3 regions of the Streptomyces sp. NPDC016677 genome follow, and region 3 is predicted to be linked to each of the others. Evidence: riboswitches for the same ligand, from Rfam matches in the RefSeq annotation. Region 3 holds a riboswitch; each other region holds the start of a gene.
The links. Region 3 has a riboswitch for cobalamin ahead of ACZ3IG_RS21630 (ABC transporter substrate-binding protein). Riboswitches for the same ligand answer to the same signal wherever they lie in the genome.

Region 1: linked by a shared signal. The riboswitch ahead of ACZ3IG_RS12320 (ribonucleoside-diphosphate reductase subunit alpha) and the one ahead of ACZ3IG_RS21630 (ABC transporter substrate-binding protein) in region 3 are both predicted to bind cobalamin.
Region 2: linked by a shared signal. The riboswitch ahead of ACZ3IG_RS28530 (cobalamin biosynthesis protein) and the one ahead of ACZ3IG_RS21630 (ABC transporter substrate-binding protein) in region 3 are both predicted to bind cobalamin.

Annotation. Positions count from the first base shown of each region.
Region 1 is NZ_JBVHEO010000003.1:560,344-567,039, forward strand. It holds gene ACZ3IG_RS12320 (ribonucleoside-diphosphate reductase subunit alpha) at 22-2,373, opposite strand; cobalamin riboswitch at 2,496-2,617, opposite strand; gene ACZ3IG_RS12325 (GNAT family N-acetyltransferase) at 2,668-3,168, opposite strand; gene mctP (monocarboxylate uptake permease MctP) at 3,301-4,911, opposite strand; gene ACZ3IG_RS12335 (DUF3311 domain-containing protein) at 4,908-5,174, opposite strand; gene ACZ3IG_RS12340 (GntR family transcriptional regulator) at 5,380-6,144, opposite strand; gene ACZ3IG_RS12345 (extracellular solute-binding protein) at 6,595-6,696, shown strand, end outside.
Region 2 is NZ_JBVHEO010000014.1:50,378-57,073, forward strand. It holds gene ACZ3IG_RS28510 (class II aldolase/adducin family protein) at 1-344, opposite strand, end outside; gene ACZ3IG_RS28515 (lysozyme) at 598-1,356, shown strand; gene ACZ3IG_RS28520 (inorganic phosphate transporter) at 1,489-2,802, shown strand; gene ACZ3IG_RS28525 (hypothetical protein) at 2,840-3,061, shown strand; cobalamin riboswitch at 3,282-3,421, shown strand; gene ACZ3IG_RS28530 (cobalamin biosynthesis protein) at 3,527-4,480, shown strand; gene ACZ3IG_RS28535 (cobyric acid synthase) at 4,477-5,985, shown strand; gene cobN (cobaltochelatase subunit CobN) at 5,982-6,696, shown strand, end outside.
Region 3 is NZ_JBVHEO010000007.1:319,304-325,999, forward strand. It holds gene ACZ3IG_RS21610 (cysteine synthase family protein) at 1-119, shown strand, start outside; gene ACZ3IG_RS21615 (ATP-grasp domain-containing protein) at 116-1,357, shown strand; gene ACZ3IG_RS21620 (MFS transporter) at 1,350-2,615, shown strand; gene ACZ3IG_RS21625 (class I SAM-dependent methyltransferase) at 2,584-3,333, shown strand; cobalamin riboswitch at 3,410-3,530, shown strand; gene ACZ3IG_RS21630 (ABC transporter substrate-binding protein) at 3,579-4,598, shown strand; gene ACZ3IG_RS21635 (FecCD family ABC transporter permease) at 4,595-5,710, shown strand; gene ACZ3IG_RS21640 (ABC transporter ATP-binding protein) at 5,707-6,492, shown strand; gene ACZ3IG_RS21645 (GNAT family N-acetyltransferase) at 6,637-6,696, opposite strand, start outside.

The DNA.
Region 1 (6,696 bases), on a different contig from region 3:
TCTGGTTCTTCGTATCGGTCTTCACTGGCAGGCCTCGCAGGACCCGGGGTTCTCCAGGGAGCAGGCGGCGGCCGCCTGTGCTGGTGCTTGTGCGGCGCGGGCGATGCGGGTCGCCGGGCGGGAGCGCAGGTAGTACGTGGTCTTCAGGCCCCGCTTCCAGGCGTAGGCGTACATCGAGGAGAGCTTGCCGATGGTCGGGGTCTGGAGGAACAGGTTCAGGGACTGGCCCTGGTCGAGGTACGGGGTGCGGGCGGCGGCCAGGTCGATCAGGGCGCGCTGCGGGAGTTCCCAGGCGGTGCGGTAGAGGCGGCGGACGTCCTCGGGGAGCCGGTCGAGGTCCTGGACCGAGCCGTTCGCCTCGCGCAGGGCCTCGCGGGTGCGGGCGTCCCAGGCGCCGAGCCGCTTGAGGTCGGCCACCAGGTAGGAGTTGACCTGGAGGAACTCGCCGGACAGCGTCTCGCGTTTGAACAGGTTGGACACCTGCGGCTCGACGCACTCGTGGACGCCCGCGATCGAGGCGATGGTGGCGGTCGGGGCGATGGCGAGGAGCAGGGCGTTGCGCAGCCCGGTGCGGGCGACGCGCTCGCGCAGGGCGGTCCAGCGGTCGGGCCAGGCCGGCTCCACGTCGTAGTGGTCGGGGTGCAGGACCCCGCGTGCGGTACGGGTCTTCTCCCAGGCGGGCAGCGGGCCGGCGCGCTCGGCGAGGTCCGCGGAGGTCTCGTACGCGGCCAGCATGATCCGCTCGGCGATACGGGTGGACAGAGTCTTGGCCTCGGGGGAGTCGAAGGGCAGGCGGAGCGTGAAGAAGACGTCCTGGAGGCCCATCACGCCGAGGCCGACGGGGCGCCAGCGGCTGTTGGAGCGGGCCGCCTGCCCGGTCGGGTAGTAGTTGATGTCGACGACTCGGTCCAGGAAGGTGACGGCGGTGCGGACGGCCGCGTCCAGGCGGTCCCAGTCCATCGCCCCGCCGGTCACGAAGGCGGCCAGGTTGAGGGAGCCCAGGTTGCACACCGCCGTCTCCCCGTCGTCCGTGACCTCCAGGATCTCCGTGCAGAGGTTGGAGGAGTGGATGACGTGGCCCGGTTCGGCGGTCTGGTTGGCGGTGCGGTTGGCGGTGTCCTTGAAGGCCATCCAGCCGTTGCCGGTCTGCGCGAGGGTGCGCATCATACGGCCGTACAGCTCGCGGGCGGGGAGCGTCCTGCGGGCCAGGCCCTTCGCCTCGGCCGCGCGGTAGGCCGCGTCGAACTCCTCGCCGTGGAGGTCGGGCAGCTCCGGGACGTCGGCGGGGGAGAAGAGGGACCAGTCCGCGTCCGCCTCGACGCGGCGCATGAACTCGTCCGGGACCCAGTGCGCCAGGTTCAGGTTGTGGGTGCGGCGGGCGTCCTCGCCGGTGTTGTCCCGCAGTTCGAGGAACTCCTCGATGTCCGCGTGCCAGGTCTCCAGGTAGACCGCCGCCGCTCCCTTGCGCCGGCCGCCCTGGTTGACGGCGGCGACCGAGGCGTCGAGCGTCTTGAGGAACGGGACGATGCCGTTCGAGTGCCCGTTGGTGCCGCGGATCAGCGAACCCCGGGCGCGGATGCGGGAGTAGGCGATGCCGATGCCGCCGGCGTGCTTGGAGAGGCGGGCGACCTGGAGGTAGCGCTCGTAGATCGAGTCCAGCTCGTCCCTGGGGGAGTCCAGGAGGTAGCAGGACGACATCTGGGGGTGCCGGGTGCCGGAGTTGAAGAGGGTGGGGGAGGAGGGGAGGTAGTCGAGGCGGCTCATCAGGCCGTAGAGCGCGGCCACGTCGGCGACGGACCCGGGGGTGTCGTCGTCGGCGAGGCCGGCGGCGACGCGGAGCAGGAAGTGCTGCGGGGTCTCGATCACCTTGCGGGTGTGCGGGTGCCGGAGCAGATAGCGGCTGTGCAGGGTGCGCAGACCGAAGTAGCCGAAGCGGTCGTCGGCGGCGGGGTCGGGCATTCCGTCCAGGCGGTCCGCGTGCCGGCGTACGAAGTCGGCCGTACGGTCGGCGACCAGGCCCTCGCGGTGGCCGGTGGCGACGGACTCGGTGAAGGTGGTCACGCCCTGGGAGGCGGCCTCGGCGCGCAGCGTGAGCGTCAGCAGCCGGGCGGCCAGCCGCGAGTACGCCGGGTCCTCGGAGATCAGGCCGGCCGCGGCCTCCGTGGCCAGTTCCCGCAGCTCCGCCTCGTCGGCCCGCGCGGACCGGCCGCGCAGCGCGGCGGCGGCGACCCGGCCGGGGTCGGCGTCGGGGAGGTCGGCGGTCAGTTCGGTCAGGGTCCGCAGCAGCGCGGCACCGGGCCTGTCCTCGGGCACCGGGGGCGTTGCCGGAGCGGGGCCGGCCGGTGATACCGGGTCGGCTGGCGCGATGGTCATGGGGAGCACTCCCTCGCTCGGCACGGGGCCTTGCGGAGGGCAGGGGGCAGCTCACGAGCGCGCGCGGCGTCGCGTCCACCGGCCCATTCCACGAGGCCCGGACGTCAGGCGCCCGGGCCGGACGGCCGGGCGCACTGTCGGCAGGTACTCGGACTGGACAGGCGTGCGGACACGCGAGTACACCGTTGCGGGACAGTTCCGGATTCGCACCGGATTCCCCTGCGGCGACAGCGAGCATGAGCATACATGTTGTGCCGCGAGAGGAAAGCGACCCCAGATGTAGTGTCTGTCGAGTCAGAGGGACAGCTCGTACGTGAGGAGCGTGATGTCGTCCGGCTCCGGGTTCCAGTCGCGGTCCGGGGTGCGGACGAAGCCGAGGCGTTCGTAGACGCGGTGGGCCGCGCGCATGGTCCTCTGCGTGGACAGGACCAGGCGTTCGCAGCCGTCGACGCCGCGGGCGCGATCGACGCAGGCGCGGACGAGGGCCTCGCCTACGCCGCGGCCGCGGGCCGCGTGGGCCACCGCGAGCATGCGTATCTCGGCCTCTCCCCCGCGGGCGAGCTCGGCCATGGGGCCGCCGGACGGCACGAGGGTGACTCCGCCGAGGACGGCGTCGTCCTTCACGGCTGCCAGTACCTCCGCGGCGGCGGCGCGTTTCGCCACGTCGCGGAGTTCTTCGAGGTAGGCGTCGGATGCGCTGAAGTCGAGGAGGCCGTCGTGGAGGTAGGCGGTGGCGGTGATCTCTCCGAGAGCGGGGTATTCGGTGGGGTGGGCTGGGCGGATACGGAAGTCCATGCGGGGAGTGTGCACGACTGCGGGCCGCCGGTGTGGGTCTTTTCGGCGGCCCGCCGGGGGTGTGTCCGGTTGCCCGCGCCCGCACGGCGGGGCCGCATGTCGATACAGCCCCGCGCTCCTCAGGGGCGCGTCTCAGTGCGCGGAGCCGGCCGTCGCCGGCGGCAGCTCCACCTCCACGCCCGGGTCGCCCGCGTCCGCCGTGTAGTCCTCCGGGCGGGTCTGGTCGATGCCGTCGGGGGCCTTGGCCGCGCGGAGGACGAAGGTCAGGACGACCGTCACCAGCGCGTTGAGCACGAACGCCGTCAGACCGATGTACCCGATCTCCCCGATGCCCGGGATCTCCTTCGACGAGCCGCCGAAGTGCGCCTGCGTCGGCGAGGAGACGCCGTACGCCGCGAGCGTGCCGTAGACCATGCCGACCGCCCAGCCGGCGAGCAGCGCCCAGCGGTGGAACCAGCGCGTGAACAGGCCGCCGACCAGCGCCGGGAAGGTCTGCAGGATCCAGATGCCGCCCAGGAGCTGGAAGTTGATCGCGACCGTCTTGTCCATGCCGAGCACGAAGACCAGCGCGCCCACCTTCACCAGCAGCGACACCAGCTTGGAGACCTTGGTCTCCTGTTCCGGCGTGGCGTCGGGCTTGATGAAGTCCTTGTAGATGTTGCGGGTGAAGAGGTTGGCCGCCGCGATCGACATGATGGCCGCCGGGACCAGCGCGCCGATGCCGATCGCCGCGAAGGCCACGCCCGCGAACCAGTCCGGGAACATGTCCTCGAAGAGCTGCGGGATGGCGAGCTGGCCGTTGCTCACCTTGATGCCGGCCGCGATCGCCATGAAGCCCAGCAGGGCCAGCAGCCCCAGCATCAGGGAGTACAGCGGCAGGATCGTGGTGTTGCGGCGGATCACCTCACGGCTGCGCGAGGACAGCGTCGCGGTGATCGAGTGCGGGTACATGAACAGCGCCAGCGCCGAGCCGAGGGCCAGGGTGGCGTACGTCCACTGGCCGGTGTCGGGCGGGGTCACGCCGCCCGCGCCCGCCGCCTCGAACTTGTCACCGGCCGCGGCGAAGATGTCGTCGAAGCCGCCCAGCTTGATCGGGATGTAGATGATGGCGACCGCGATCACGAGGTAGATCAGCGTGTCCTTTACGAACGCGATCAGCGCGGGCGCCCGCAGCCCGGACGAGTACGTGTACGCCGCGAGCACGCCGAAGGCGATCAGCAGGGGCAGGTCCTTGATGAACCAGTTGGTGTCCTCACCGCCGCCGACGCCCATCACGTCCAGCACGGCCTGGATGCCGACCAGCTGGAGGGCGATGTACGGCATGGTGGCCAGGATGCCGGTGACGGCGACCGCCAGCGACAGTCCCTTCGAGCCGAACCGGCCGCGCACGAAGTCCGAGGTCGTCACGTACCCGTGCTTGTGCGAGACCGACCACAGGCGGGGCAGGAAGGTGAAGATCAACGGGTAGACCAGGATCGTGTACGGCACCGCGAAGAAGCCGGAGGCGCCCGCCGCGTAGATCGCCGCCGGGACGGCGACGAAGGTGTACGCCGTGTAGAGGTCGCCGCCCAGCAGGAACCAGGTGATCCAGGTGCCGAACGAGCGTCCGCCCAGGCCCCATTCGTCGAGGCTGGCCTCGTTCTCGGCCCGGCGCCAGCGCGCGGCCAGGAAGCCCATCGCGGTGACCAGGACGAAGAAGAAGATGAAGACGGCGAGTGCCACGCCGTTGACGCCGTCGTTCACTTGCCCGCACCCCCCTCGGGAGCGCGCCGGGCCCGCTGGTCCCGCTGCCACAGTTTGTACGCGATCATCGTCAGCGCCGTCGAGATCAGCACCCAGGCCATCTGGTACCAGTAGAAGAACGGGATGCCGATGAACGCCGGGTCGGTCTTCGCGTACGACCCGACCCAGAGCATGGCCACGAACGGTGCGACCAGGCAGAGGCCGATGACCACGCGCACCGGCGTCACCACCGGCCCCGAACTCGTTCCTGAGGCTTGCGACATGCGGCGGCTCCGTCCCCTAGGTGGTCAGCCCTGTAATGCGGAGGCAATCTAGGTGACGGTTACACGACAGCGGAAGACCCCGTCCGTATATCGGTCCCCGAAGACCGGCGGGTCCCCGCGAAAGCCGCTCAGCGGCGGCGAGGACCCGTGCGCGGGTGTGCCTCCCGCCGGTCCGTCCGGGTCGCGCGCCGCACGGGAGGCGACGTCAGTCCCGCGGTCGCTTCAGCCGCGCCACGAACTTGTACCGGTCCCCCCGGTACACCGACCGCACCCACTCCACCGGCTGTCCGTCCCGGTCGCGCGAGTGCCGGGAGAGCATCAGCATCGGCAGGCCCACGTCGGTGCCGAGCAGGCCGGCCTCGCGCGGGGTGGCCAGCGAGGTCTCGATGGTCTCCTCGGCCTCGGCGAGATGGACGTCGTAGACCTCGGCCAGCGCCGTGTACAGGGACGTGTACTTGACCAGGGAGCGGCGCAGCGCCGGGAAGCGCTTGGCGCTCAGGTGGGTGGTCTCGATGGCCATCGGCTCCCCGTTGGCCATGCGCAGCCGCTCGATGCGCAGCACCCGGCCGCCGGTGGTGATGTCCAGGAGCGCGGCGATCCGGTCGTCGGCGGTGATGTAGCCGACGTCCAGGAGCTGGGACGTGGGTTCCAGCCCCTGGGCGCGCATGTCCTCCGTGTACGAGGTGAGTTGCAGCGCCTGCGAGACCTTCGGCTTGGCGACGAAGGTGCCCTTGCCCTGGATGCGCTCCAGACGGCCCTCGACGACCAGTTCCTGGAGGGCCTGGCGCACGGTGGTGCGGGAGGTGTCGAACTCGGCGGCCAGCGTGCGCTCCGGCGGGACCGGTGTGCCGGGCGCCTGGGTCCGCGTCATGTCGAGCAGATGCTTCTTCAGGCGGTAGTACTTGGGCACGCGCGCGGTACGGACGGTCGCCCCACCCTCGTTCTCCGCACTGCTGACGTCGGTGCTCATCGCTGCCTTCCCGGCTCCGGGTGCCGAAGCGGCCGACGTCCCCGGCCGGCCGCGGCTCACATCGTGGCACGGCTCACCGCGGGGTGGTCCCGCACGCTCCGTGACCCCCTCTGTATACCTCTGGGGCCACCGTTGGTCTAGTCCACCGCGCCGTCAAGCCCGCGTGGTACGCCCCGGCCGAGTCCCTTCCCGCCGGTGCCGACGGGTGTCTGGTACAGGCGCCGGGCGGGGGTCCGATCCACCCCTCGCGGAATGAAGGGTCCCTGCATATCTCGGTCGCATCACGGAGGCCCGGCGGCCCGTTGAACACCCTTGACAGTCTTATTGGTCTGGGCCAGTCTCCCCGTACTGGTCTACACCATTGGTCCAGTCCCGGCCCCAAGGGCGGTCACGCGCAGGCGAGTTACCGCGGGGAGGCAGGGGGGTTGTGGCATCCCTGAGGAGGGTGGCGTGAAGCGCAAGCTGATATCCGCGATCGGTGTCGCGGGCATGATGGTCTCCATCGCGGCGTGCGGGGGCGACAGCGGCGACAGCGAGTCCGGGGCGGAGGGC
Region 2 (6,696 bases), on a different contig from region 3:
AGGGTGGAGACGGCCGTCGCGTGCACGGCGTGGGTGTGGACGACCGCGCGGGCGTCGGTGTGCCGGTAGACCGCGAGGTGCATGGGCAGTTCGCTGGTCGGGACGAGCGCGCCGAGCACCTGCCGCCCGTCCGGGTCCACGCCGGTGACGTCGTCCGGGGTGAGCCGGTCGTACGGCACGCCCGAGGGCGTGACCAGCACGGTGTCGCCGACCCGGACCGAGACGTTGCCGGAGGTGCCGACCACCAGTCCGTCGGCGACCGTGCGCCGGGCGGCGGCCACCAGCGCCTCCCAGGCGCGGGCCTCCTCCGGTCGTACACATCTCCCCCGCGGCTCCCGCACGATCCCGCCTCCTCCCGGGCGTCCCGTACGCCCCAGTGGTCCCGCCGCCGACCGGCGCTGCGGCGATCCTGCCAGGCGGGCCGGGAGGCCGGGGCACTGTAGGGCGGAAGCCGAGCCTCCGGGAGGGTGCATATCACGACAAACAGCCCCTGGCTTCCTCTTGGCCGGGGATCGGTGAGCGTTCGATGATCTTCGAGTACGCTCGGGCTGGTTTGTCATGCACGTTGCCATTTTCGGGGGATTTCCGGGGGGAATCATGGCCCGTGACCGCACCCGCCTCATACCGTCCCGCCGGGGCCGGCTGCTCGCGGCCTGCGCCGCCGCGCTCGCCCTCGGCGGGACCGCGCTCACCGATGCGTCCGCCTCGGCCGCGGCCGGCCGGCCGAAGGGGCACGACGTCTCGTCCCACCAGAAGACCGTCGACTTCGGCCGGGCCAGGGCGAAGGGCGCGACGTTCGCCTACGTCAAGGCCACCGAGTCGCACACCTACCGCAACCCCTACTTCGAGGAGCAGTACGACGGCGCGCGCCGGGCGGGCCTGATCCGCGGCGCCTACCACTTCGCGCTGCCGCACAGGTCCTCGGGCCGCACCCAGGCGGCGTACTTCGTGCGCCACGGCGGCGGCTGGCGCGCCGACGGCCGCACCCTGCCGCCCGCGCTGGACATCGAGTACAACCCGTACGACAAGACGAAGAAGTGCTACGGGCTGAGCAAGGCGCGGATGACGGCCTGGATCGACTCGTTCAGCGACGAGGTGAGGCGGCTCACGGGCCGCCGGCCGGTGATCTACACCACCACGCACTGGTGGAAGACGTGCACCGGGAACAGCCGCGCCTTCGCCGCGGACCACCCCCTGTGGATCGCCCGCTACGACGCCCCGAGCGCGGGTGAACTGCCGGCCGGCTGGGCGTCGTACACGTTCTGGCAGTACGACAACGCCGGTCCGCTCCCGGGCGACCAGAACGTGTTCAACGGGTCCCTCGCCCGGCTGAAGACGTTCGCCCAGGGGGGCTGAGGCCGGAGGGGGCAGGGGCAGGGGGCGGTGGCTCCGATTCCGGACACCACCACGCCCCTCCCAGTTCATCTTCCGTTCACCCTGGTTACCTACGTTCGTCCAGCCAATGACCTCGAACGATTGCCTGGGTAAATGGAAAGCTTCTCGCTGATCCTCGCGATTGTGGTGGTGACCGCACTCGCGTTTGATTTCACGAACGGTTTCCACGACACCGCGAACGCGATGGCGACGACCATTTCGACCGGTGCGCTCAAGCCCAAGATCGCGGTGGCCATGTCCGCCGTCCTGAATCTGGTGGGCGCCTTCCTCTCCGTGGAGGTCGCCAACACGATCTCCAAGGGTCTCGTCGACGAGACCGGCATCCGTCCCGAGGTCATCTTCGCCGCCCTGGTCGGCGCGATCCTCTGGAATCTGCTGACCTGGCTGGTCGGCCTGCCGTCCAGCTCCTCGCACGCCCTCATGGGCGGTCTGATCGGCGCCGCGATCGCCTCGGCGGGGGTCGGCGCGGTGCACGGCGACGTCCTCGTCACCAAGGTGCTGCTCCCGGCGATCGCCGCCCCCGTGGTGGCGGGCATCGCGGCACTGGTCGCCACCCGGCTGATGTACCGGCTGGGCCGCAAGGCCGACGGCAAGGCCGCCGACAAGGGGTACCGCGTCGGCCAGATCGCCTCGGCCGGGCTGGTCTCGCTGGCGCACGGCACCAACGACGCGCAGAAGACGATGGGCATCATCACCCTCGCCCTGGTGGCGGGCGGCGCCCTCACCCCGGACTCCGACCCGCCCCTGTGGGTCATCCTCTCCGCGGGCCTCGCCATCGCGCTCGGCACCTACCTCGGCGGCTGGCGGATCATCCGCACCATGGGCAAGGGCCTGACCGACCTCCAGCCGCAGCAGGGCTTCGCCGCCCAGACCAGCGCGGCGACGGTCATCCTGGCCTCCTCCCACCTGGGCTTCTCGCTCTCCACCACGCACTCCGTCTCCGGTTCGGTGATGGGCGCCGGCCTCGGCCGCAAGGGCGGTGTGGTGCGCTGGTCGACGGCGACGCGGATGTTCGTCGCCTGGGGGCTGACGCTGCCGGCCGCGGCCCTGGTCGCCGCGCTCGCCGAGTGGGTCTGCGGACTGGGCGACTGGGGCACGGCGCTCGTCGCGGTGCTGCTGGTCGCGGCCAGCTTCGCGATCTGGCGGATCTCGCGGCGCGAGGTCGTCGACCACACCAACGTCACCGGCGGGGACGACGCCCAGGAGCCGGCCGGTGTGGTGACCGCCGCGGTGGCCGCCGTGGCGCCGCCTCCGGTGGGCACCCCGGCCGACGGACCTCCGGCGACGGACGGGCTCCCGGTGGACGACGGACTTCCGGTGACCGGCGGGCTCTCGGCCACCATCCCGGCCCAGTCGTCCGAGGCCCCCGACGCCCCGGCCGCCCGTTCGGCCGCCACCCCCGTCTGAGCCGGTCCCGTCCGGACATCAGGAGAAGAGAAGCACGATGAAGATCGACTGGGCAGCCCTCGGCTCCGTCTTCGGGGTCGGCCTCGTGGCCACCGTCGCCCTGGTGACCCTGTTCACCCTCGGCATCGCCGGCCTGTCCCGCCAGGAGCGGGCCGCCGAGCGGGGCGGCTCCGCGGGCCTCGCGGTCACCGGCGCGTACGTGTGCTTCGCCGCGTGCGCGGCGGCGGTGGCGTACGGCATCTATCTGATCGTGGCCTGACGCCCCCCCTCCCAGCCTCCCCCCTTCCCCCTCGCCTCCCTTGTCGCCGCCCTGCCGGGTGCCCTACGGGTGCCTACGGCAGGGCGGCTTCGTGTCCGCACCCCGTCTCCGGGCGTCGGGGACATCGGGGACGGGCGGATCGAGGGCATCTCCAGCCCGAACGGTCCACGGTGTGGGCCTCAGCACACTCCCCCCGCGCAGGTCAACGGCAAGTTGACGGGCGTTCTCGGCCCGTGGTGGACTTCCGGGGCCATGTACGGCGGCAGGAGAGGAAGCCCGGTGCGAATCCGGCGCGGTCCCGCCACTGTGACCGGGGAGCACTCCCCGGGAGCCAGGAACTCTCACCGCCGGTCTCGTCGAACCAGGGCGTGGACACCCTGAGTGAGGACATAACGCGATGCTCGGCTGCCGTCCGGAACGCAGGCCCGGTACCTCTCCCGCCTCCCGTGTGACCGGCTGATCCCCGTGCGTGCCGGACGCGTCTTCGCGTACGGCGCCGCCGCCGGCCTCCTCGGTGACCTGCTCCTCGGCGACCCCCGCCGCGGGCATCCGGTCGCCGTCTTCGGCCGTGCCGCCGGTGCCGTGGAACAACTGCTGTGGCGTGACCACCGGGGCCGGGGCGCCCTGCACACCGCCGTGTGCGCCGGTGGCGCCGTCGCCCTCGGTGCCGTGGCCGCCCGTGCCGTACGCCCCTGCCCCGCCGCCTCCGTCGCGCTGACCGGCGCCGCCACCTGGGCCGTGGTCGGCGGGACCTCGCTGGCCCGGGAGGCGTCCGCGATCGGGCGGGCACTGGAGGCCGGGGACGTGGCGGGGGCCCGGGCCCGGCTGCCGCACCTGTGCGGACGGGACCCGCAGGCCCTGGACGCCGACGGGATCGCCCGGGCGGTGGTGGAGTCCGTCGCCGAGAACACCTCCGACGCGGTGGTGGGCGCCCTGGTGTGGGGCGCCGTGGCCGGGGTCCCCGGGCTGCTCGGCTTCCGTGCCGTCAACACCCTCGACGCGATGGTCGGGCACAAGTCGCCCCGCTACCGGCGCTACGGCTGGGCCTCCGCCCGGCTCGACGACCTCGCCGGCTGGCCGGGCGCCCGGCTGACCGCCGTACTGGCCACGGCGGCCGGGGGCGACCCGAGGGGTGCCGTACGGGCCTGGCGGGCCGACGCCGGCCGGCACCCGAGCCCCAACGCCGGCCCGGTCGAGGCATCCTTCGCGGGCGCCCTCGGCGTGCGGCTGGGCGGGACGCTGTCCTACGGCGGCCGGGTGGAGCACCGGCCCGTCCTCAACCGGAGCGGACGCGCCGTGCGGGTCGCCGACATCGACCGCGCGGTACGGCTGTCCCGGCGCGTGAGCTGGCTCGCGCTGGGCGTGTGCGCGGGCGCACGGATCGTGGGAGCGCGACTGAGGAAAGGACGTACGGCATGAACGGCGGTCTGCTCGTCGCCGGTACCACCTCCGACGCCGGGAAGAGCGTCGTGACCGCCGGGATCTGCCGGTGGCTGGTGCGGCAGGGCGTGAAGGTGGCGCCGTTCAAGGCGCAGAACATGTCCCTCAACTCGTTCGTGACGCGGGAGGGCGCCGAGATCGGGCGGGCGCAGGCCATGCAGGCGCAGGCGTGCCGCGTGGAGCCGACCGCGCTGATGAACCCCGTCCTGCTCAAGCCGGGCGGCGAACAGAGCAGCCAGGTCGTGCTGCTGGGCAAGCCGGTCGGTGAGATGAGCGCCCGCGGCTACCACGGCGGGCGGCAGCAGCGACTGCTCTGCACCGTACTGGAGTGCCTGGCCGAGCTGCGGGGCACGTATGACGCGGTGATCTGTGAGGGGGCGGGCAGTCCGGCCGAGATCAACCTGCGCCGGACCGACATCGTGAACATGGGGATCGCCCGGGGTGCCGGGCTGCCCGTCCTCGTCGTCGGCGACATCGACCGCGGCGGGGTCTTCGCCTCGTTCTTCGGCACGGTGGCGCTGCTGGCTCCCGAGGACCAGGCGCTGGTCGCCGGGTTCCTGGTGAACAAGTTCCGGGGCGATGTCTCGCTGCTGGAGCCGGGCCTGGAGATGCTGCGCGGGCTCACCGGGCGGCCCGCCTACGGCGTGCTGCCGTACCGGCACGGGCTCGGCATCGACGAGGAGGACGGGATGGCGGTGTCGCTGCGCGGCGCCGTCCGGGAGTCCCGGGTCACCGCCCCCGTCGGCGAGGACGTGCTGCGGGTCGCCGTCTGCGCGGTCCCCCTCATGTCCAACTTCACGGACGTGGACGCGCTGGCCGCCGAGCCGGGTGTCGTCGTGCGGTTCGTGGACCGGCCGGAGGAGCTGGCCGACGCGGATCTCGTCGTCGTGCCGGGGACGCGGGGGACGGTCCGGGCCCTGGAGTGGCTGCGGGAGCGGGGGCTCGCGGACGCCTTGGCGCGCCGGGTCGCCGAGGGGCGGCCGGTGCTCGGGGTCTGCGGCGGCTTCCAGCTCCTCGGCGAGCACATCGAGGACGACGTCGAGTCGCGCGCCGGGCACGTCGACGGGCTCGGTCTGCTGCCCGTGCGGGTGCGGTTCGCCCGTGAGAAGACGCTCACCCGGCCGGTGGGCGAGGCCCTCGGCGAGCGGGTCGAGGGGTACGAGATCCACCACGGGGTCGCCTCCGTGGAGGGCGGTGAGCCCTTCCTGGACGGCTGCCGGGTCGGCCAGACCTGGGGCACGCACTGGCACGGTTCGCTGGAGTCGGACGGGTTCCGGCGGGCGTTCCTGCGCGAGGTGGCCGCCGCCGCGGGCCGCCGCTTCGTGCCGGCCCCCGACACCTCGTTCGCCGCGCTGCGCGAGGAGCAGCTCGACCGGCTCGGCGACCTGATCGAACAGCACGCGGACACGGACGCGCTGTGGCGGCTCATCGAGTCCGGCGCGCCACAAGGACTGCCCTTCATTCCACCGGGAGCGCCCGTATGAGCACTGTCTTGTTGTTGTCGACCGCCGACACGGATCTGCTGGCGGCCCGTGCCGCGTCCGGTGCCTCGTACCGGATCGGCAACCCCACCCGGGTCGACGTCCAGGAGGAGCTGCCCGCGCTGCTCGACGGCGCGGACCTGGTCGTCGTACGGCTGCTCGGCGGGAAGCGGGCCTGGGAGGACGGGCTGGCCGCGCTGAAGGCGTCCGGGCTGCCGACCGTGCTGCTCGGCGGGGAGTCCGTGCCGGACGCGGAGCTGATGGCCCAGTCGTCCGTGCCGGCCGGCGTGGTCGCGGAGGCGCTGCGCTACCTGGTCGAGGGCGGCCCGGACAACCTCACCCAGCTCGCCCGGTTCCTCTCCGACACCGTGCTGCTGACCGGCGAGGGCTTCGACGAGCCGCGGAAGATGCCGGAGTACGGCGTCCACGGCGACCGCCCGTACGTCGAGGGCCGCCCGACGGTCGGCGTGCTCTTCTACCGGGCCCACGAGCTGAGCGGCAACACCGCCTTCGTGGACACCCTGTGCGACGCGATCGAGGCGAAGGGCGCCAACGCGCTCCCCGTGTACTGCGGTTCGCTGCGCGGCGCGGACGCCGGGCTGTACGAGCTGCTGGGCCGGGCGGACGCCCTGGTCGCCACCGTCCTCGCGGCCGGCGGCACGCACGCCTCGCAGGCGTCGGCCGGCGGGGACGAGGAGGCGTGGGACATCGGCG
Region 3 (6,696 bases):
ATCCGGCCGCGTTGAAGCCCGTCGAGGTCCGCGGCCCGGAGCAGATGACCATGCCCTGGTCGAGGATGACGTGGCGGCGCGCGGCCTGCCCGGCGGGCCGGCAGGAGAGTGCCGTATGACCGTGGCCTGCCTGGAGTCGCTGACCTTCGGCCTCGGTCATCTGGTCCGCGCCGCCGGCCGGCTCGGCGAGCGCCTGCTGCTGCTGACCCGGGACCCCGCCTACTACGCCTACGAACTGGGCCGGCTGCCCGCCGGCGCCCTCGACGTCGTCGTGACCGACACCTTCGACATGGAGCGGTCCGCCGATCTGCTCCGGCGCGTCCCGGCGCTGCGCGGTCTGATCAGTTCCACCGACACCTGGACCCTCACCGGCGCCGCCCTCGCCGAACGACTCGGCCTGCCCGGTCTCGACCCGGCCGTCCTGCGACTGACCCGGGACAAGGCCGCCGTACGCAACAGGCTGCACGACGCGGGCCTCACCCGCGGCAGGGCCGTCGAGAACGCCGGCCCGGACCGCGAGGCACGCGGGCTGCTGCTCAAGGAGGCGGGGCTGCCGCTCGTGCTCAAGGACACCGCGGGCACCGGGAGCCAGAACGTGTGGCTGGTCCGGGACGAGGGAGAACTCGACGCGGCGCTGGCGGAGGCGTCCGGCCGGGACCTGAAGGGGCGGTTGTTCGCCGAGCCCTGTTTCAGCGGCCCGGTGTACAGCGCCGAGACGCTCACCTGGGCCGGCCGCACCAGACTGCTCGGTGTCTCCAGTCGCCTCATGTCGCCGGAGCCGCGCTTCCGGGAGGAGATCACCGCCTTCCCCGTGGCCTTCCCGGACCCGCAGCGGATTTCGCTGGGGCGTTGGCTCGGCCGGGTGCTCGCCGCCATCGGTTACACCGACCGGTTCGCTCACGTGGAGTTCGTCCTGACCGCCGACGGCCCGGAGGTGGTGGAGGTCAATCCCCGGATCGGGGGCGCGCTGGTCGGAGAGGGCCTGTGCCGGGCGCTCGGTGTCAACGTGTACGAGGCGATGATCGAGGCCGCGCTCGGCCGTCGCCCCGGTCTCATGGAGGCGGACGTTCCCGGTGGTCCGGCCGTCGCCTTCGTTCTGGGCTATCCGGCCGCGCCCGGCGTGTTCACCGGGGTCGCCGGGCTCGACCGGCTCACCGGCATGCCGGGAACGCCCGCCTGGTACCCGGTCAAGCGGGCCGGTGACCTCATCGAGCACCTGGACGACAGCCGTGGTTACGCGGGCATCGTGTACGCCGAGGCGGAGACCGCCGAACTCGCCACCCACCGCGCGGTGGCCGCTGCCAACGCCCTGCGGGTACTCACCGACCCGGCCGGCCGGGAGGCGCCCGGTGGGTGAGCGCGCCCCCCGGGGACCGGGGCTGCGGGCCTCGCTGTTCCCGCTCACCGGCCCGCTGCGGTTCCTCCTGGCCAGCTCGTTCCTCATTCCGCTCGGCAGCTTCATGGTCCTGCCGTTCATGTCGGTCTTCCTGCACGAACGGCTCGGTATGGGGCTCGGCACGGTCGGTGTCGTCCTGGCCGTGGCGTCGCTCGTGCAGTTCTCCGGCGGCATCGTCGGCGGGGCCCTCGCGGACCGGATCGGGCTGCGCCGCACGATGCTGTGGGCCCTCGTCGTGCGCACCGCCGGTTTCGCCGGGCTCCTGCCGGCCCCGCGCTGGCCGCTCCTGGCGGTCTGGGCGCTGGTCCTGACGTGCTGCGGTGCCGCCCTCTACCTGCCCGCGAACAAGGCGTACCTGGTGCACGGCGTCGACGACGAGCGCCGCCCGGCGTTCCTGTCGGCGGGCAACGCGGCACTCAACGCGGGCATGGCCGTGGGCCCGTTGATCGCCGCGCCGTTCGTCCTGTCGTCGCCCGGCTGGCTGTTCGCGGCCGTCACGGCGCTGTTCCTCGCGGTCACGGCGGGACACGCGCGACTACCGGAGACCACCGCGGAACACCCCACCGGATCGAAGGACACGGCCCCCTCGGGTCTCCTGGCCGGCGTGGCACTCCTGCCGTTCGCCGCCAACGCCTTGGCCTTCTACCTCTACTTCCACTTCCAGCACTTCCTGGCGGTGTACGCCGTCCAGCGCGCCTCCAGCGCGTTCTACAGCCTGGTGCTGCTGCTCTGCTTCACCCTGGTCATCGTCGTACAGCCGCTCGCGTCCGGCCTGATCCGGCGCATGCCGTACGCCGTCGCCCTCGCGGTCGGTTTCACGGGTCTGGCGGCGGGCCTGGCCGTGCTGGCGGCCGGTACCCGGACGGCGCTGTTGGCGGGCGGCGCGCTGATCACCCTGGGCGACATCGTGCTGTTCCTCAAGAACGACCTGGAGGCATTGCGCCGCAGCCCTCGCTCCGACGCCGTGGTCTTCGGCCAGCAGCGGCTGGCCGCGGGCCTGGGCGCCTGCGCGAGCGGCGTGCTGGGCGGGCAGTTGTACGGTTTCGGCGAACGGGCCGGACACACCGGCTGGTTCTGGCTGCTGGCCGCCGCCCAGTGTCTGCTGCTCCCCCCTCTTCTGCTCACGCTGCGCCGTCGCACGGCGCGGCACCGCGTCCCCGACGACCATGAAGGAGCACTGACGCGCGATGACACGGACGGGCGGATTCCAGGACGATGACTTCTGGACCGAGTTCCATGACTTCCTCTTCTCCGAGCAGCGCCACGGGCAGGCCGAGGAACTGCTGAGCACCTCCCCCCTGCTGGCCTTCCCGCAGGGGTCGCGCGTGCTGGACCTGTGCTGCGGGCCGGGGGTGTTCACCGTGCCGCTCGCCCGCCGCGGTCACCGCGTGACCGGAGTGGACCTGAGCCCGGCCATGCTGGACCGGGCACGCGAGCGGTCGGCCGAGGCCGGTGCCGAGGTGACGTACGTACGGGCCGACGCCCGCGAGTACAGCGCACCGGGCGGTTTCGACGTCGTCCTCAACATGTTCACCTCCTTCGGGTACTTCGAGGACCCCGCCGACAACGCGCGCGTGCTGCGCACCATGCGCACCTGCCTGGCTCCCGGCGGCACGCTCGTCCTCGACCTCGCCGGCAAGGAACTCCTGGCCCGCAAGGTCACCCCGCCCAAGGTGGTGCGGCGGGGCGACGACCTGATGGTGCAGACCGACACCGTGCTGGACGAGTGGGCGCGGCTGCGCAGCGAGTGGGTGCTGGTCCGGGGCGAGCGGGTGACGCGGGCCACCTTGACGTGGTTCGTGTACAGCGCGGTGGAGCTGCGGCGGATGGCCGAGGAGGCGGGGTTCGGCCGCGTGGAGGTTTTCGGCGGGTTCGACGGGCGCCCCTACGACGAGAGTGCCGAGCGGCTCGTCCTGCGGGCTGCCCGGGAGGCGTGAGGAAGGTGGTGCGCACGCCCTTTTGCCGCCGGCTCGGGGGACCGTAGGATCGCCTGGTCATCGCCGCGACGGGAGACAGGAAGCCGGTGCGAATCCGGCACGGTCCCGCCACTGTGACCGGGGAGCGCCCCTCCGACACGCCACTGCGCGCCGCGCGGGAAGGCGGAGGGAACGTCGATCCGGGAGTCAGGACACTGGTCCGTCGCGGGCCCGATCCGAGGAGCGCGGACTCCAGGAGGCTTCACGTGTCCCCTTCGTTCACCCCTGCCCGCACGCGCGGGTTCCTCCGTGCCGCGGCCGCTGCTGTCGCTCTCGCGTCAGCGCCACTGGCCACCGGCTGCGGTTCGTCCGACGGCGGCGACGCGAAGGCCACGGGTGCCGTGCCCGCGGGCTTCCCCGTCACCGTCGACAACTGCGGCGTGCGGACGACGTACGACAGGCCGCCGTCACGGGTGGTCACCATCCACCAGCACCCGGCGGAACTCATGCTCGCCCTCGGCCTGAAGGACCGCGTGGTCGGCACCGCCTTCCGCGACTCCGCGGTCCTGCCCGAACTGAGGAAGGACTACGAGTCGATCCCCGAACTGGCGGACAGGGAGCCGTCGTTCGAGAAGATCCTGGACGCCGGGCCGGACCTCGTCTACGGCGGCTACGGCAGCGCCTTCGCCGAGAACGAGGGCCGCTCCCGGAAGGCGTTCGCCGACGCCGGCATCGACACCCACCTCAACCGCGAGTACTGCGGCGAGAAGCGGGTGACGATGAAGGACACCTACGACGAGATCCGCACCATCGGCGAGATCTTCGGCGTGCCCGACCGGGCGGACGAACTGGTCGCCGGCCTCCAGGCGCGGGTCGACAAGACCACCACCGCCGTCAAGGGCGAACCCCGGGTGTCCGTCTTCGTCTACGACAGCGGCGACAAGAGCGCCTTCACGGCGGGCGGAAGGAGCCTGGGCACCGAGCTGATCCGGCTGGCCGGCGGCGAGAACGTCTTCGCCGGCCTCGACGACGTCTTCGGCGACGTCTCCTGGGAGCAGGTCGTCGAGCGCGGGCCCGAGGTCATCGCCGTCTACGACTACGCCGGCGCCGGAAGCGTCGAGGAGAAGAAGAGGTTCCTGCTCTCCCAGCCCGCGCTCGCCGGGGTACCCGCCATCAGGAACAAGCGCTTCGTCGTCCTGCCGCTGACCGCCACCCTGGTCGGCGTCCGCTCGGCCTACGCGGTCGAGGACCTGGCCCGCGGGCTGCACCCCGAAGGCTTCCGGTGACCCAGGCCGCCGCCGGCACGTCCACTGAGCGGGCGGTTCAACGACGAAAAGCCGAGGCGGCAGGAGCGGGCCGTACCCGGTCGGCCGTCACGCTGCTCGTGCTCACCGCCCTGCTCCTGGTCTCCGCCACGGCGGGCCTCGCGATCGGCTCCGTCCAGGTGCCGCCCGGCCAGGTGTGGGGCATCGTGACGCACGCGCTGGGTGCCGACTGGAGGCAGCCTGACTGGTCACGGGCCCGGGAGACCATCGTGGTGGACGTGCGGGCGCCACGGGTGCTGCTCGGCGCGGTCACCGGAGCCGGCCTCGCGGTGATCGGTACGGCTCTGCAGGCTCTGGTGCGCAACCCGCTCGCCGAGCCGTACCTGCTGGGCGTCTCCTCCGGTGCGTCCCTCGGCGCGGTCTCCGTGATCGTGTTCGGGGTCACGCTCTTCGGACCGGCCTCCCTGTCGGTGGCCGCCTTCGTGGGCGCCCTGGGCGCGCTCCTGCTGGTGTACGCCACCGCCCGCACCGGCGGACGCGTCACCTCGGCGCGGCTGGTGCTGTCCGGAGTGGCGATCGCGGCGGTACTCACCGCGGTCCTCGATCTGCTGCTGCTCACCACCGGCCGGGGCAACGAGGCCCGCGCGGTCCTCGCCTGGACCCTCGGCGGCCTCGGCGGCGTCGGCTGGGGCACCCTGTGGCTGCCGAGCACGGCCCTGCTGCTCGGCGTCGGCGCCCTCATGGCACAGGCCCGCAATCTGAACCTGCTGCTGGCCGGCGAGGAGGCGGCGACCACGATGGGGCTGGACGTGGCCCGGTTCCGTGCCCGCTTGTTCGTCCTGGTCTCCCTCGTCACCGGGGTGCTGGTCGCGGCGGCCGGACCGATCGGCTTCGTCGGGCTGATGCTGCCCCACATCGTGCGCCTGTTCGTCGGCGGCGACCACCGCCGGGTCCTGCCGACGGCGGCACTGGCGGGAGCGGTCTTCCTCATCTGGGCCGACATCGCCGCGCGGACGATCGCCGCGCCGATGGAAATACCCGTCGGCGTGCTCACGGCCCTGTGCGGCGGGCCGTTCTTCCTGTGGCTGATGCGCCGGGACGCCCGGCGCGGCACCGACCGAGGAGTGACGTGACCGCGACCGAACTGAGCGTCGACGGCGTCACGCTCACCGCCGGAGCCCGCCGTCTGGTGCACGACGTCTCCCTGACCGCCCGCCCGGGGGAGACCATCGGGCTCGTGGGCCCCAACGGCAGCGGGAAGTCCAGCCTCCTGCGCACCGTCTACCGCGTCCTGCGCCCCGACACCGGGCAGGTACGGGTCGACGGAGACGACGCCTGGTCGCTGCCGGTGCGGCGACTGGCCCGCACCGTGGCGGCGGTGGTCCAGGACTCGGCGGCCGACCTGGACCTCGCCGTCCGTGAGGTCGTCGCGATGGGCCGCACCCCGCACAAACGGCTCCTCGCCGGCGACACTCCCGAGGACGCCGAACTCATCGGCTCCGCACTCCTCGCGGTCGACGCCGTCCACCTGGCGGACCGCCCCTTCGACCGGCTCTCCGGCGGCGAGCGCCAGCGCGTCCTCATCGCGCGTGCCCTCGCCCAGCAGCCCGCCCTCCTCGTCCTCGACGAACCCACCAACCACCTCGACATCCGGCACCAGTTGTCCGTGCTCAGCACCCTGCGCCGCCTGCCCGCCACCGTGCTGCTCGCCCTGCACGACCTCAACCTGGCCGCCTACTACTGCGACCGCCTCTACGTCCTGCACGCCGGCGAGGTCACCGCCTCCGGCCCACCCACCGAGATCCTCACCCCGCGGCTGCTGGCCGAGGTCTACGGAGTGGCCGCGGAAGTGGCCACCCACCCGCGCACGGGCGCCCCGCAGGTGACGTTCCTCCCCGAAGAGCCACGCGGCTGAAGGGCCCTCCCGGTACTGCCCCATGCCATCCGCGCCACCCGTAGGGCTGTCGTGTCGGGGTCGTACACCGCCGGTGCGGTCACGGACACGGACCGCGAAACGGGCGGCGGCGGCGCGACCCGTATCGGGGCGACCGCGATCGCCTCATGCGGAAGAAACACGAAACTCGAATGCGGGACGGTCCCACGGCACGGCGGGCGGGTT